2 linked regions of the Microbulbifer sp. A4B17 genome follow. The protein of the gene in region 1 interacts with the protein of each later gene in a pairwise test. Links are inferred from orthologs where the notes say so. Each region holds a gene or a part of one and is shown in the gene's direction. Other genes may lie near its edges.

Region 1 (7,971 bases):
GCTCAGGTGGAAGCGGAGAGGACCCTGGAAAGCATGTTGGTGGCCCTGCGTGAGAACGGCGCCCAGCTGCTGGACGAAGGTGAGTTAAATGAGCTTGAGCACGCGATGGAAGCTTTGCGCCTGGCCCATAACGGCGGCGACGCAGAGGAAATTCGTCGACGTATCGAAGCTTTGAATAAGTTGTCTGAGCCCTTTGCTGCAAAGCGTATGGACGCCTCTATCAAGCGCGCTATGCAGGGCCATAGCTTGGACGAATTTGATAAATAACCATGACCAGGCGCAGATCCTGCGCTGCCGGCGGCCGGGGAGTCGTTACTTTCTCCCCGTCGGATTGAGACCACAGAGGTTCAGTACCCCATGCCGAAGATAGTATTTTTACCCCATCCGGAAATGTGCCCCGAGGGCAAAGTGGTGGAAGCGGAGAGCGGTGTCAGCGTGATCGACGCGGCCCTGGCCAACGATATCGAAATTGAGCACGCCTGTGAAAAAGCCTGTGCCTGTACCACCTGCCACGTCATTGTGCGCGAGGGCTTCGATTCCCTGGAAGAGCCGGACGAGCTTGAAGAGGACCTGCTGGATAAAGCCTGGGGCTTGGAGCCGGAGTCTCGCCTGTCCTGCCAGGCGATTGTGGAAGATGAAGACCTAGTGGTCGAGATTCCCAAGTACACCATCAACCAGGTGTCGGAAAAGCACTGACCTGCACGCTGAGGAAGCTGAATCATGAAGTGGACTGATATTCACGATATTGCCATAGAGCTGAGCGAAGCTCACGAGGATGTGGACCCTCTGACGGTCAACTTTGTCGACCTGCGCAACTGGGTGATGGCGCTGCCCGGATTTGATGACGACCCTGAGCGCTGCGGAGAGAAAATCCTCGAGGCGATCCAGGCTGCCTGGATCGAAGAGCAGGAGTAACCGGCCTTTGGGGGCAGTATTGGCAAGAGAGTACAAAAGTCGATCAATACCCCGTATAATCCGCCGGCCGCGAAATGCGGTGATCAAAAATTGAGTACCCCCGGTGGGTATGAAAGGAATATCAGGGAAGAGCAACTGAGCAGGTTGCTCTTTCTTTATGTACGGAGCCTCTGAACAACTCCGCAACAATTCCGCAACACCTCTGCGGGCCTTCAAGGCCCGCCCTGTGGGGCTTACAGAGTTGTTCAGAGACTCCTAAGTTAAGTTACAAAAAATCAATTTGGAGATAACCATGGCCCTGGAGCGTACCCTTTCCATCATCAAGCCGGACGCAGTAGCCAAGAATGTAATCGGTGAAATCGAGAGCCGTTTTGAGAAAGCTGGCCTGAGCATTGTTGCCATGAAGATGGTTCAACTGTCCCGCGAAAAAGCTGAAGGTTTCTACGCTGAGCACAAAGAGCGTCCTTTCTTCAAAGACCTGGTTGACTTCATGACTTCCGGTCCAGTTGTTGTACAGGTTCTGGAAGGTGAGAACGCTATCCTGGCAAACCGCGACCTGATGGGTGCTACCAACCCTAAAGAAGCTGCTGCTGGCACCATCCGTGCTGACTTCGCTGACAGCATCGACGCCAACGCTGTACACGGCTCCGACTCCGCAGAGTCCGCTGCTCGCGAAGTAAGCTACTTCTTCGCCGACGACGAAATCTGCGCGCGCGCTTAATCCGCGCCACAAGTCGCACCGGTCTGTCTGGACCGGTGCAATTCTTCCCCCGAGGTGAAATGAATGACCACAGAGAAAACCAACCTGCTCGGCCTTTCAGTAGAAAAGCTGGCCGCCTTTTTTGAATCATTGGGCGAGAAGCGCTTCCGCGCTGTTCAGGTTTTAAAGTGGATTCACCAGAACGGGGTTGATGACTTTGCAGAGATGACCAATGTCAGCAAGGCCCTGCGTCAAAAGCTGGCGGAAGTGGCCGAAGTCCGTGCCCCGGAAGTATTGAATCAGTGGGATTCCGCCGATGGCACACGGAAATGGTTAATTAAAGTCTCCGGTGGCAATGCTATCGAGACTGTCTATATCCCCGATGGTGATCGCGGCACCCTGTGTGTCTCCTCCCAGGTGGGCTGTTCCCTGGATTGCAGCTTTTGTGCAACTGGCAAGCAGGGCTTTAACCGCGATTTAACGGCGGCAGAAATTATCGGGCAGGTCTGGATTGCCTGTAAATCTTTCGGTCAATTGGACCCGAAAGGACCACGCAAGGTTACCAACGTGGTAATGATGGGCATGGGTGAGCCGCTGCTCAATTTCGACAATGTGGTCGATTCCATGAACCTGATGATGGAAGACAACGCCTACGGCATTTCCAAGCGCCGCGTCACCCTGTCGACCTCCGGTGTAGTGCCCGCACTGGACCGCCTCGCCGATGTTACCGATGTGAGCCTGGCGATTTCCCTGCATGCGCCCAACGATGAATTGCGCAACGAGCTGGTGCCGATCAATAAGAAATACCCAATTGCAGTGCTGTTGGATTCTGCCAAGCGCTATATTGAGCGCATGCCGGATACGCACCGTAAAATGACCATTGAATACACGCTGATGCGCGAGGTAAATGATCGCCCGGAGCACGCTGAGCAACTGGCAGAACTGTTAAAAGATATTCCGGTGAAAATTAACCTGATCCCTTTTAACCCGTTTGAGCTGTCTGACTACCAGCGAGTGAGCAACAACGCCTTGCGCCGTTTCCAGCAGATTTTGCTCGACAAAGGGTATACCGTAACCGTGCGCACTACGCGCGGCGATGATATTGATGCGGCCTGTGGTCAGCTGGCAGGCAGTGTTAACGACCGCACCCGCCGTTCTGAGCGTTACCGCAATGCGGAACGCCCTGTCAGGATGATGAACTAATCGCTAATAATTTGTGAAACTGGTTGTCAATTTTCTGGCAGCCAAACAGGTTCAGGTCTTGTCTTTTCTTGTATAAATTATTGTACGGCCTGAACGTTCATTTCTTTTTTATTTTTCCCTGTCAACGGAATTGCCCTGTCTAACGTTTAACGCTCTAGGAAACTTTACCCTGGATGGGAGTGTTAGATATATGCATACCGTTAAACTAAAACGATCTTATTTTTCTTATTTGCAATTGGCTTGCAATATCCCAATGGCGAGTACAGTGGGTATCCGCTGGTGCAACACCTTCAGCAGGTATTGTGGCACTGAAGTGATGCAGTAGCCGCACCTGCATTTCCACTGTTAATAAAAGCACCATGTTGCTAGAGCATGCCTTCCAGTCACTTTTTTGATCTGGAACAAATTTCAGTGGACTCAGGCCCAAGTTCCCGAATAACGATATATAGAGACATTAGTGCCTCTGCGTATTGCCGAAGTAATTGATAATTCATTTATTTCTTGGGATCTGGAATAAAAAAATTATTGAAGGGACAGTTCAATATTTATGAACGATAAAAAAAAGCAATTTACTCTATCGCCGTCAGTACTGGCAAAGCTTATGGTCATATCCATATTTCTTTTGCTTGCTGGTTGTGGCGGCGGCAGTTCCTCCAGTAGTGGTGATGGGTCAACTACCGAAACTGGTAGTGGTTCCAGTTCCGGGGATAGCTCCGATGCAGGTGATGATTCCAGCTCGGATTCAGAGCAGGGTACTGTCGTTGCTGAGTTGATCGCAAACCCCTTCTCCGGCACCAGTATCGGGCTTTCCTGGGAGGACTCTGAAGAGACTTACACTATCTATCGTGATGGAGAAGCAATCGCTGAAACTACCGATAACTTTTATGTCGATGAGGATTTATCAATAAATACAGAATATACCTATTGGGTCGGTGTGGGGGATATTGGTAGTGGAACTGACAGTGTTGTTACAAAGACACTGGTTAATAACACTAATGATGGCCTTAGCAATGGTGCTGATGCCGATACTATTGATAAGCGGATCGTTGATTTTGAAGAGTGCCAAAATGCGCGTACTGCGATAGACGTTGCCGATGATAGCCTCGATAGCTGCTTGCAGGCGGTACTGGATGAGGTGGGAATGGCGGAGCAGTTAGAGGATATGCGCGCTTTTGCTGCCAGGGTAAGGAGTGAGCAAGACCCAGCGATGGTTGAGCTGGGAATGCGTTTATTTCACAGTAAGAGCCTCAGTGCCAACGGCGATACTTCCTGCTCCTCTTGCCACCATCCAGCAATAGGCTGCGCTGGTGACGATCTCTCTATGCCCATCGGCGTTAACGCTGTTGCCCCCGACACGCTGGGCCCAGGGCGATCCGATGGTGAGAACGAAGTGCCGCTGGTGGCGCGCAATGCCCAGCCTATCTGTAACGTTGGGCTCTGGGATAATGGGCTCTTCTGGGATAACCGAGTTAGCCTTACCAGCGACGGGGGTCTTAGAACTGACTCAAGGGATGTAACCAATAATACCGAAGCGGCAGTAGGCACGGGGACTCTGGCTCTTATGATGGCCCAGGCGCATTTTCCCGTAACGGATGCCGCTGAGATGGGAGATATTTCCGAATTTGGTTACGACGAAAGTAGTGATGACGGGCTTACCAATTACCGCGAGGAGTATCTCGTAACAAAGCTCAACCAGGAATCCTGGGGCCCCTTATTTACTGATGCTTATGGCGACTCCGATATCGACTTCAGCAGGATTGCACAGGCGATTGCTGCCTATGAGGCGGTCTATATTTTTATCGACAACCCCTTCTTTGACTATGTCGACGGAGAGCTGAACGCTTTGGATAATGACCAGAAGCGTGGAGCAATCACCTATTTTACCCCCGGTTCTGGCTGTAGCATATGCCACTCGGGTGCCTTCTTTACTAACCAGGGGTTAAGAGTTGTCAACTATCCCCAGATTGGTGTCGGCAAAGATGAAAGTGGTAGTGGTGCTGATTGGGGAGGCGCTGTCCTGGGGGGGTTCCGTGTTCCAACTCTGCTCAATGTGGGGATAACTGGACCCTGGGGGCATGCTGGGCAGTTTGGTTCCCTGGAAAGAAATATCGAGCATTATGCCGGCCAAGCGGATTCGGTGTCCCGGTATTTCGCCAACAGTGAAATGTGCGACCTGGATCAGTTTGATGAACTCGATGACTGTGCGGCGAAAGTTGCTCCCAACGGCCTGGAATTAACCGAGGCAATACTGGCGATAGATGGCGACGCATCTCTTCCTATAGATGAAGATGAAACCGAACTTTTGGCAGCATTTCTTGAGGCCCTCACCGATCCGGATGCAGCGAATATCAATTCAAATGCAATCCAGTCCCTGATTCCACCCCGCGATGGTGGTCCCGATGGGATGCAGCTGGATGCAAGAGACGGGGCTGGCAGAAGTCTATAGTACACGGAGCGCTGACTCACTTGGGGGATAAACATGTTGGCTGCGTTTTATTGTGGACATAAGTTGAAATAACCGGCCAGCTGTCAACTACTACTTTCAAAGCTGCTAGAAATTATGAACAGCTTTTTTGCCTGTTATATATTTTTTGAATACAGTTTGTTTCTGCTTCAGGCTCTTCTCACTTTCCATCTTTGTAAAACATCGGTAGAAATAGTTGATGGGACTAACGGTCGCGAAGAGCCAAATTTAAATATTTAATTTGTGTGCTTGCTTGAACAAGTGATGTGGTTATTAGTTTTTATTAAAGCCTCGGTTGTAAGAGCGTATGTAATGCTCTATTGCGACTTTCTTAGCAGTTCTTCCTCCTTTAAGTCGATACAGTAGGCCTAGCTATTATTCACTTAAGGGACTTGTCTGTGCCTGTGGCAAGGCGGAAGTTACCTTGTCTCAATTTAAGTGAACTTTAATTTGCGGTTTTATTTGCAATTACTCAGTAAGTGTTTCCTTACCCTTTGGCGTCAGTACTGGCACTTAGGTCTGTATTTGCTGTCCAGAACCCGGGATAAGAAAAGGTCATTGACGGGCAGGTCAAGAACTATGAACGCTGATAAAAATCAATTAACACTATCGCCGACTGCGCTGGTAAAGCTGTTGGTCCTACCTTTATTTCTTGTGATGGTGGGCTGTGGAGGAGGTGGTTCCTCCAGCAGCGATAGTGATTCATCCACAGAGACTACAGATACTGGAAGCGGCGGAGATTCTGGCGATGATTCCGATGATGATGGTAGCAGTGATTCTGATAACGATAGTGATGATGGCACCGATTCAGGGCAGGGGATCGTTCCTGCTGAATTGATTGGCAATGCATTTTCCGGCACCAGCATCGGCCTTTCCTGGGAGAGTACTGGTGCGACCTATGTAATCTACCGGGATAATGTGAGAGTTGCGGAGACCGCTGAGGGGTACTATGTCGATGAAGGTCTCTCGGTGGATACCGAGTACACCTATTCGGTAACTACCGGCGATGTCGACAGCGAGGACGAAACAGCCAGCGTCACAGCCAGAACATTAGTGAATAACACTAATGATGGACTCAGTAATGGCTCAGATGCAGACGGTGCTGATAACCGGACTTCTGATTTCGACGAATGTCAAAATGCACGTTCAGCCGTAAATATTGCTGATGGCAGCCTCGACAGCTGCTTGCAGGCAGTTTTGGAAGATGTTGGTATGGCTGAGCAGTTGGAAGATATGCGCGCATTTGCGGCCCGGGTGAGAAGTGAGCAGGACCCTGCCATGGTGGAGTTGGGTATGCGCCTGTTTCATAACAAAAGCTTGAGTGCCGATAGCGATGTATCCTGTTCCTCTTGCCACCACCCGGCAATAGGCTGCGGTGGGGATGATTTATCCATGCCGATTGGTGTCGATCCTGTCGATGCTGATCTAGTGGGCCCCGGTCGCTCTGACGGTCAGAATGAAGTGCCGCTGGTACCGCGTAATGCCCAACCGATTTGTAACGTTGCACTTTGGGATAGCGGCTTATTTTGGGATAACCGCGTTGCCATAAATGGTAATGGGGGGCTTAGAACAGACTCCCGGGATGTTACTCGCAATACTGAGGCAGCAGTGGGTACTGGAACCCTGGCACTGATGATGGCCCAGGCCCATTTCCCGGTCACTGAGGCTGCAGAGATGGGGGATATCACTCAGTTTGGCTACGACGACACCAGCGATGATGGCTTTACCGATTACCGCGAGGATATTCTCGCTACGAAATTGAGCCAGGACTCTTGGGGTGCGATGTTCACAGCGGCCTTTGGCGATTCAGCAATTAATTTCAGCAGAATTGCCGAGGCAATCGCCTCCTATGAGGCGGTGCAGATTTTCATCGACAACCCTTTCTTTGATTATGTTGATGGTGATCTCACAGCCCTCGATAATGATGAAAAACGCGGTGCAATAACCTTTCTGACACGCAATTCAGGGTGTACTAATTGCCACTCAGGTGCCTTCTTCTCCAATCAGGGCTTAAGGGCGGTCAGTTATCCACAGATAGGTATTGGTAAGGATGAGAGTGGCAATGGTGCCGATCTAGGTGGTAACGGTAGCGGCAGTTTCCGCACTCCCACCCTGCTCAATGTCGCGCTTACCGGTCCCTGGGGGCACGCTGGCCAATTCGGTTCTCTGAAGAGAAACGTTGAGCACTATACCGGCCGAGCCGACTCCGTCTCACAGTACTTCACAAACAGCGAAATGTGCGATCTGGATCAATTTGCTGAAGTGGGTGAGTGTGCGGCAAAAGTTGCCCCTAATGGTCAAGCCCTCACAGAGGCGCTGCTGGCTGAAAATGGCGATGGTGCTGTCAACCTGGACGATGACGAAGTTGATTTACTGGTGGCATTTCTCGAGGCCCTAACCGATCCAGATGCCGCAAATACCAGTTCCAACGCGGTCCAGTCGTTGATTCCACCTCGTGATAGTGGCCCCGACGGCATGCAGCTGGATGCGCAAGACCAGGAGGGTAATCAACTCTAAATGTTTGCTGCATTTCTTTTACTTTTTCCACCAGTACCGAGGTACTGGTGGAATGGCAATACCTGACAAAGTCATCAGTAAATGGAATTGATTGGGTTTTAGGGCTGCAACTGGCAAGGCTTTCCGGCAGTATAGGGTTTTGGGAAGCGCCAGCTGAGGCGGAAACAGATTT
Region 2 (4,919 bases), 2.5 Mb from region 1 along the record:
CCAGTCAGTGCCTGGGAGGGCTTCAAGGAGTTGTTCCGCCCGGCAGAAGATCTGGACTTTGAAGGTGTTACCTGTAGCGATGGCCAGGTCTATCTGGTCAGTGAGCATTACAACCGCATTGCCATCGTAGATAACGAGGGAAATGCGCGCTGGCAGGAGCATAGCTGGTCGGCGTTAGCCAGGTCCCACGGGTTCCTGCAGAAGACCAATGCTTCCAGCGAGGGGTTGGTTAAAGCTGACGATACCTTTTGGGTAGCCATGGAGCGCGAGCCTCGTGGTTTGTTGAGGCTTAATGCTGATGGCGGGGCCAGCACGCTGACTCTGCCTCAAGTGGATGGCCTGGACTTTGCCGGCCGTTCAGAGGACTTGGCGGGATTGGATTACTACGATGGCGCACTCTTTACCTTGGAGCGCAACGCCCACGCCGTATGCCGCAGGGCGCTGCCCAGCCTGGAAGCGGAGTGGTGCCTGGATTATCGCTCCTTGGAGGAATCGCCAGAGCGGGTCTATGAAGAAACCCGTTATGGCAAAGGCGAGGGGCTCGCTGTAGGAGAGCAGGGTATTTTTGTAGTGCTCGACAACAATAATGTTGGCCGCGCCCAGGCGCCTGATGATAAACGGGCGCTGCTGTTGCACCTGGCAATGCCAGAAGAGGCGGTTAATAAGCAATATAAGCAATAGCTGTTTCTGTTTGGCGCCGGGCTTTCTGTAAGTCGGCGCCACTCCCATTTCTTCATACTTCTCCAGCCCCATATATCTTCTCGCCCAACCTTTTAAATTTCTTTCCGGCTGTCAGCGCTAAAATTGTTCATAGGGATTGGTGTAACTATTATTTTTACTTGGGTTATTGGCATCTCTTGCTTTGGTAGTGGGTTCTTAGGAGGCAGCAGGCGAATTGGAGGTTGGGAACTTCCCTGCTATTTAATCTTTATGTCGATTAAATGGGATGATCGTGATTAAGCGTATTTGTTTAAGTGTCGCGTTTGTGCTGTTGTCATCTCTGGGGTCGGCAGCTGAAATAATTCCTGCCAAGAAAATAGCTCATTACTGGGTAGACGACAGCGCCGGGTTAAGTATATCTGGACTGAGTTTTTGCGATGGTAAAATGCTCTCTGTTTCCGATAAACAGTCCAGGGAAATTTATCAGATAGTGTTAGATGATAGGTTTGCAGCGTTAGAAATCTATTTAACGCTTGCCGGACTCAGGGTTCCCAAAAAGGATAGGCCGACTAATTTTTGGTATTTTCTACTGGATCTTACCCGTCCAGCTGCAGCAATGGACTTTGAAGCTATCACCTGTGATGACAATGCTTTTTATTTACTGAGCGAGCGTTACAACCGTATTGCTGAAATTAATAAGGAAGGCAAGGGACACTGGTTGGAAAATATGTGGTCGTCCACAGCTAAGGCTCAAGGCTATATGCAGGGTTACAACCTTTCTGGGGTAGGCTTGCAGAAAGTGGGTGATGACTTTTGGATGGCTATCGAGCGTGATCCTCGGGCTCTGGTCAAACTTGGGCCCAAGGGTAGTGTGCAGATTTTCACACCGCCACCCGTGGAAGGGTTGAACTTTCGCGACGAATCCGAAAATATGGCTGGACTTGCTTATTATGACGGTGCACTTTGGACTCTGGAGCCCAATGCTTATGCGGTTTGCCGCAGAGAGCTCCCCAGTTTGAAAGCCCAATGGTGCCTGGATTATTGGGAACATGAGAATTCTTCCGAGCTTGGCTATGAGGTATCCCGGACAGGGGGTAAGGGAGACGGCTTGGCCATTGGAGAGCAGGGAATTTTTATCGTGTTTGATAATGATAATATAAGCCGTATCCACGACCCCCAGGATCGCCGTGCGCTTCTGTTACATTTGGCCTTTCCAGAAGGTACGTAATAAGGGTAGATAATAGGTGGTAGTTGAGAAGTTACCGGCACTGCTGGAGGAAATACGGGCTTGTCGCCTCTGTGAAGAGCAGCTTCCTCTGGGGCCGAACCCAGTCTTGAGGGCCGCAGCGTCTGCACGCTTACTGATCGTCGGCCAAGCCCCGGGCACCAAGGTCCACGCGACCAGTATCCCCTGGAATGACCCCTCAGGAGATCGCCTCCGAGATTGGCTGGCGATCGACAGGGACACCTTTTACGACGAGTCCCGGATTGCCATTATTCCCATGGGTTTCTGTTACCCAGGGCGCGGCAAGGGCGGTGACTTGCCGCCGCGACCCGAATGTGCGGCCACCTGGCATCAGCGCTTGATGGATCAGCTGCCCAACTTGCAACTGTCGCTGTTGGTGGGACAATATGCTCAGCGTCATTACCTCCCGCACTGGTATGGCAGCATTACCGAGAATGTTCGCCATTACCGCGATGCTCTGCCTGCGGGATATTTTCCCTTACCGCACCCCAGCCCGCGCAACACCCTGTGGTTGCGTCGCAGGCCCTGGTTTGAGGAAGAGGTTGTGCCCGAGTTACAACATCATGTTAAAAAGATATTGAAGGTTTAAGAATGCCGGTTCCGGACAAGATAAAGATCCACCCCTCTTGGTACGATGTTTTGGGCGGGGAGTTTGACCAACCCTATATGGCCCAATTGCGTCAGTTTTTAAAGGGGGAGAAGGCCGCCGGCAAGAAGATCTACCCGGCCGGTGGCCAGATCTTTAATGCCTTTAACTCCACACCTTTTGATCAGGTAAAAGTCGTTATCCTGGGCCAGGACCCTTACCATGGCGTTGGCCAGGCCCATGGCCTGTGCTTTTCCGTGATGCCCGGAGTGCGCATTCCCCCATCACTGCAAAATATTTATAAAGAACTGCACTCCGATATGGGTGTTCCCCCAGCGCATCACGGCTGCCTGCAGCCCTGGGCAGAGCAGGGCGTCCTGCTGCTGAATGCCACTCTTACTGTTGAGGACAGCAAGGCCGGTGCCCATCAGGGGCAGGGTTGGGAGCAATTTACGGATGCGGCGATTCACAAGCTAGCGGAACAGCGTGAAGGGCTAGTCTTTGTTCTTTGGGGGAGCTATGCCCAAAAGAAGGGGGGCTTTATCGACCGCAATAAGCATTTGGTATTGCGTGCTCCACATCCCTCCCCTCTATCTGCGCACCGGGGTTTCTTTGGTACCCGTCCTTTTTCCCAGGCGAATCACTGGTTGCAGCAGCGTGGCGAGAAGCCTATTGAATGGGCTTTGCCAGAGGCGGGTCAATTGAAGAGAGTTGCGGTAGAGCTTTAGAAGTTCCGGTACATACTCTTCTTCAAAATGTTTCCGCTTATCTGATACTTGACAAGGTTATTATTACGACCTTGTCATTTCTTGACTTCTGCCTTCTCTTTTTACTTTACTATTTAGACCTATCTGCTGTATATAATATAACCACTTTCGTATTATATAAATAAAGAAATTTTCGAATATAAAGACTGGATAAATTAGCTTGGTTGATGAAAATATAATACAGTTTTTTCATCATAGAATGTTTATATTAACTTAAAAATTATTTAGCAGAACCCTTGCAGCTTTTTAATAAAAGTAGTGAGTAATCCTCAGATAGTTCGTCAGTAAACACTATATACTTTTTATTAAGGGTGGAGAAATTTATGCAAATTATGGCTAAGAAGCAATTGAGCGGGATTTGTAGTAAGAGGTTTTGTGGAGGCAGTATTGAGGAAATAGCAGGGCTTAATAAGAAGTATGGAATCAACATGAATGAAAAGAATGGTTCATAGTATAAGTTTACTAAGGAAAAGATTCCGAAGCATTGCATCAGTAGTATTAGTTTAATAGGGTGGGGTTTAAATATTTTTCGGGATATAACTAAAAAGGCTTAAAGTATGAATTGTAAAACCTATTAAAATTTAAGTCCTACCTGAATTTGCTTTCATTTTTCAAATAAGAGGACATGACTTCCTTATATCGATAAGGAGTTTATTCCATGTTTAAAATTTGATCTGCCAGTACATATACATAACATGAAAACTTTGCTTTTATCGTATTTAGTTGCCACTAATGAGGGCTGGTTCACAAAAGAAGCGTTTGCTTTCATAGTTGGTACACATTTCAAGCTGTTTTATTTCTTTCTTTATTTACTGGAAGAGTATTTTTTCCTAGTCTCGCAATTCACCTGTTCTAATTAGGTGAAACAGGAATGTTGTATTAGGGAGTAAGTGTGGAAGTTGTAGTTGAGAGGGAAAGCTGTCTCTCTTGTCTTTCTGTTGTTGCAAGATTTAATCAGCTTGCAGTTAATCCTGAGAAGCTCCAGCGAGAGTTCCCTGTTGGAAACCTGGAAGCTCATGATGTTATAAAAGCCGCTGCCTTTCTCGGCCTTAAAGCTAAGAGTCACCGATACCCTTGTGAAAAATTGGAAAGCTTGCCGTTTCCTGTGATGCTAGTGGATTCAGCAGGGACCTGTACGATCCTGGCCGGTATACGGGATGGCAAGGCGCTACTACAAAAAGTTGGGCAGAAAAGTCCGATTATGATATCGGAGGAAGAGCTTCCTTTTGATGAGAATAAGCGGCTTTTGATATTCTTATTCCGTAAAAAGGGAATTTTATCATCTGTAGAGCGAAAATTTGATATATCCTGGTTTATCCCCTCCATTCTTAAATATAAGAAACTACTAGGCCAGGTATTACTCGCGTCATTCTTTATTCAGTTATTTGCACTGATCACGCCGCTATTTTTCCAGGTGGTTGTGGACAAGGTGCTTGTTCATCAAGGCCTGACTACCCTGGATGTGTTAGCTCTCGGCTTCTTGGTGGTATGTGTATTCGATGTGATTTTAAATGGGCTGAGAACCTATCTATTTAGTCATACTTCAAATCGGATAGATGTGGTATTGGGTTCTCGTCTATTTAATCACCTGTTGCGTCTCCCTATTGCCTATTTTCAGAATCGTCGAGTGGGAGATACTGTAGCCCGGGTTCGCGAGCTG

The links.
Region 2: the proteins of ndk (region 1) and ung interact in binary tests that used the Escherichia coli proteins (3 or more experiments, as listed by UniProt). The link is inferred for Microbulbifer sp. A4B17 from one-to-one orthologs.

What each region holds. Positions count from the first base shown.
Region 1 is NZ_CP029064.1:1,041,842-1,049,812, forward strand. Bases 1-2,921 are described here. They hold ndk (nucleoside-diphosphate kinase), read left to right. Parts: upstream 1-1,207; coding sequence 1,208-1,636; downstream 1,637-2,921. Other genes in these bases: hscA (Fe-S protein assembly chaperone HscA), read left to right, coding at 1-267; fdx (ISC system 2Fe-2S type ferredoxin), read left to right, coding at 358-696; iscX (Fe-S cluster assembly protein IscX), read left to right, coding at 721-915; rlmN (23S rRNA (adenine(2503)-C(2))-methyltransferase RlmN), read left to right, coding at 1,700-2,818. Outside these bases: BTJ40_RS04615 (cytochrome-c peroxidase), read left to right, coding at 3,366-5,264; BTJ40_RS04620 (cytochrome-c peroxidase), read left to right, coding at 5,862-7,799; BTJ40_RS22125 (hypothetical protein), read left to right, coding at 7,847-7,971. UniProt on the Escherichia coli protein: Major role in the synthesis of nucleoside triphosphates other than ATP. The ATP gamma phosphate is transferred to the NDP beta phosphate via a ping-pong mechanism, using a phosphorylated active-site intermediate.
Region 2 is NZ_CP029064.1:3,532,367-3,537,285, reverse strand. The notes cover bases 1,428-4,358. They hold ung (uracil-DNA glycosylase), read left to right. Parts: upstream 1,428-2,497; coding sequence 2,498-3,220; downstream 3,221-4,358. Other genes in these bases: BTJ40_RS15540 (type I secretion system permease/ATPase), read left to right, coding at 4,152-4,358; BTJ40_RS22950 (hypothetical protein), read left to right, coding at 3,583-3,711; BTJ40_RS15550 (uracil-DNA glycosylase family protein), read left to right, coding at 1,905-2,495; BTJ40_RS15555 (hypothetical protein), read left to right, coding at 1,428-1,888. Also shown: BTJ40_RS15560 (esterase-like activity of phytase family protein), read left to right, coding at 1-681; more of BTJ40_RS15555, read left to right, coding at 953-1,427; more of BTJ40_RS15540, read left to right, coding at 4,359-4,919. UniProt on the Escherichia coli protein: Excises uracil residues from the DNA which can arise as a result of misincorporation of dUMP residues by DNA polymerase or due to deamination of cytosine.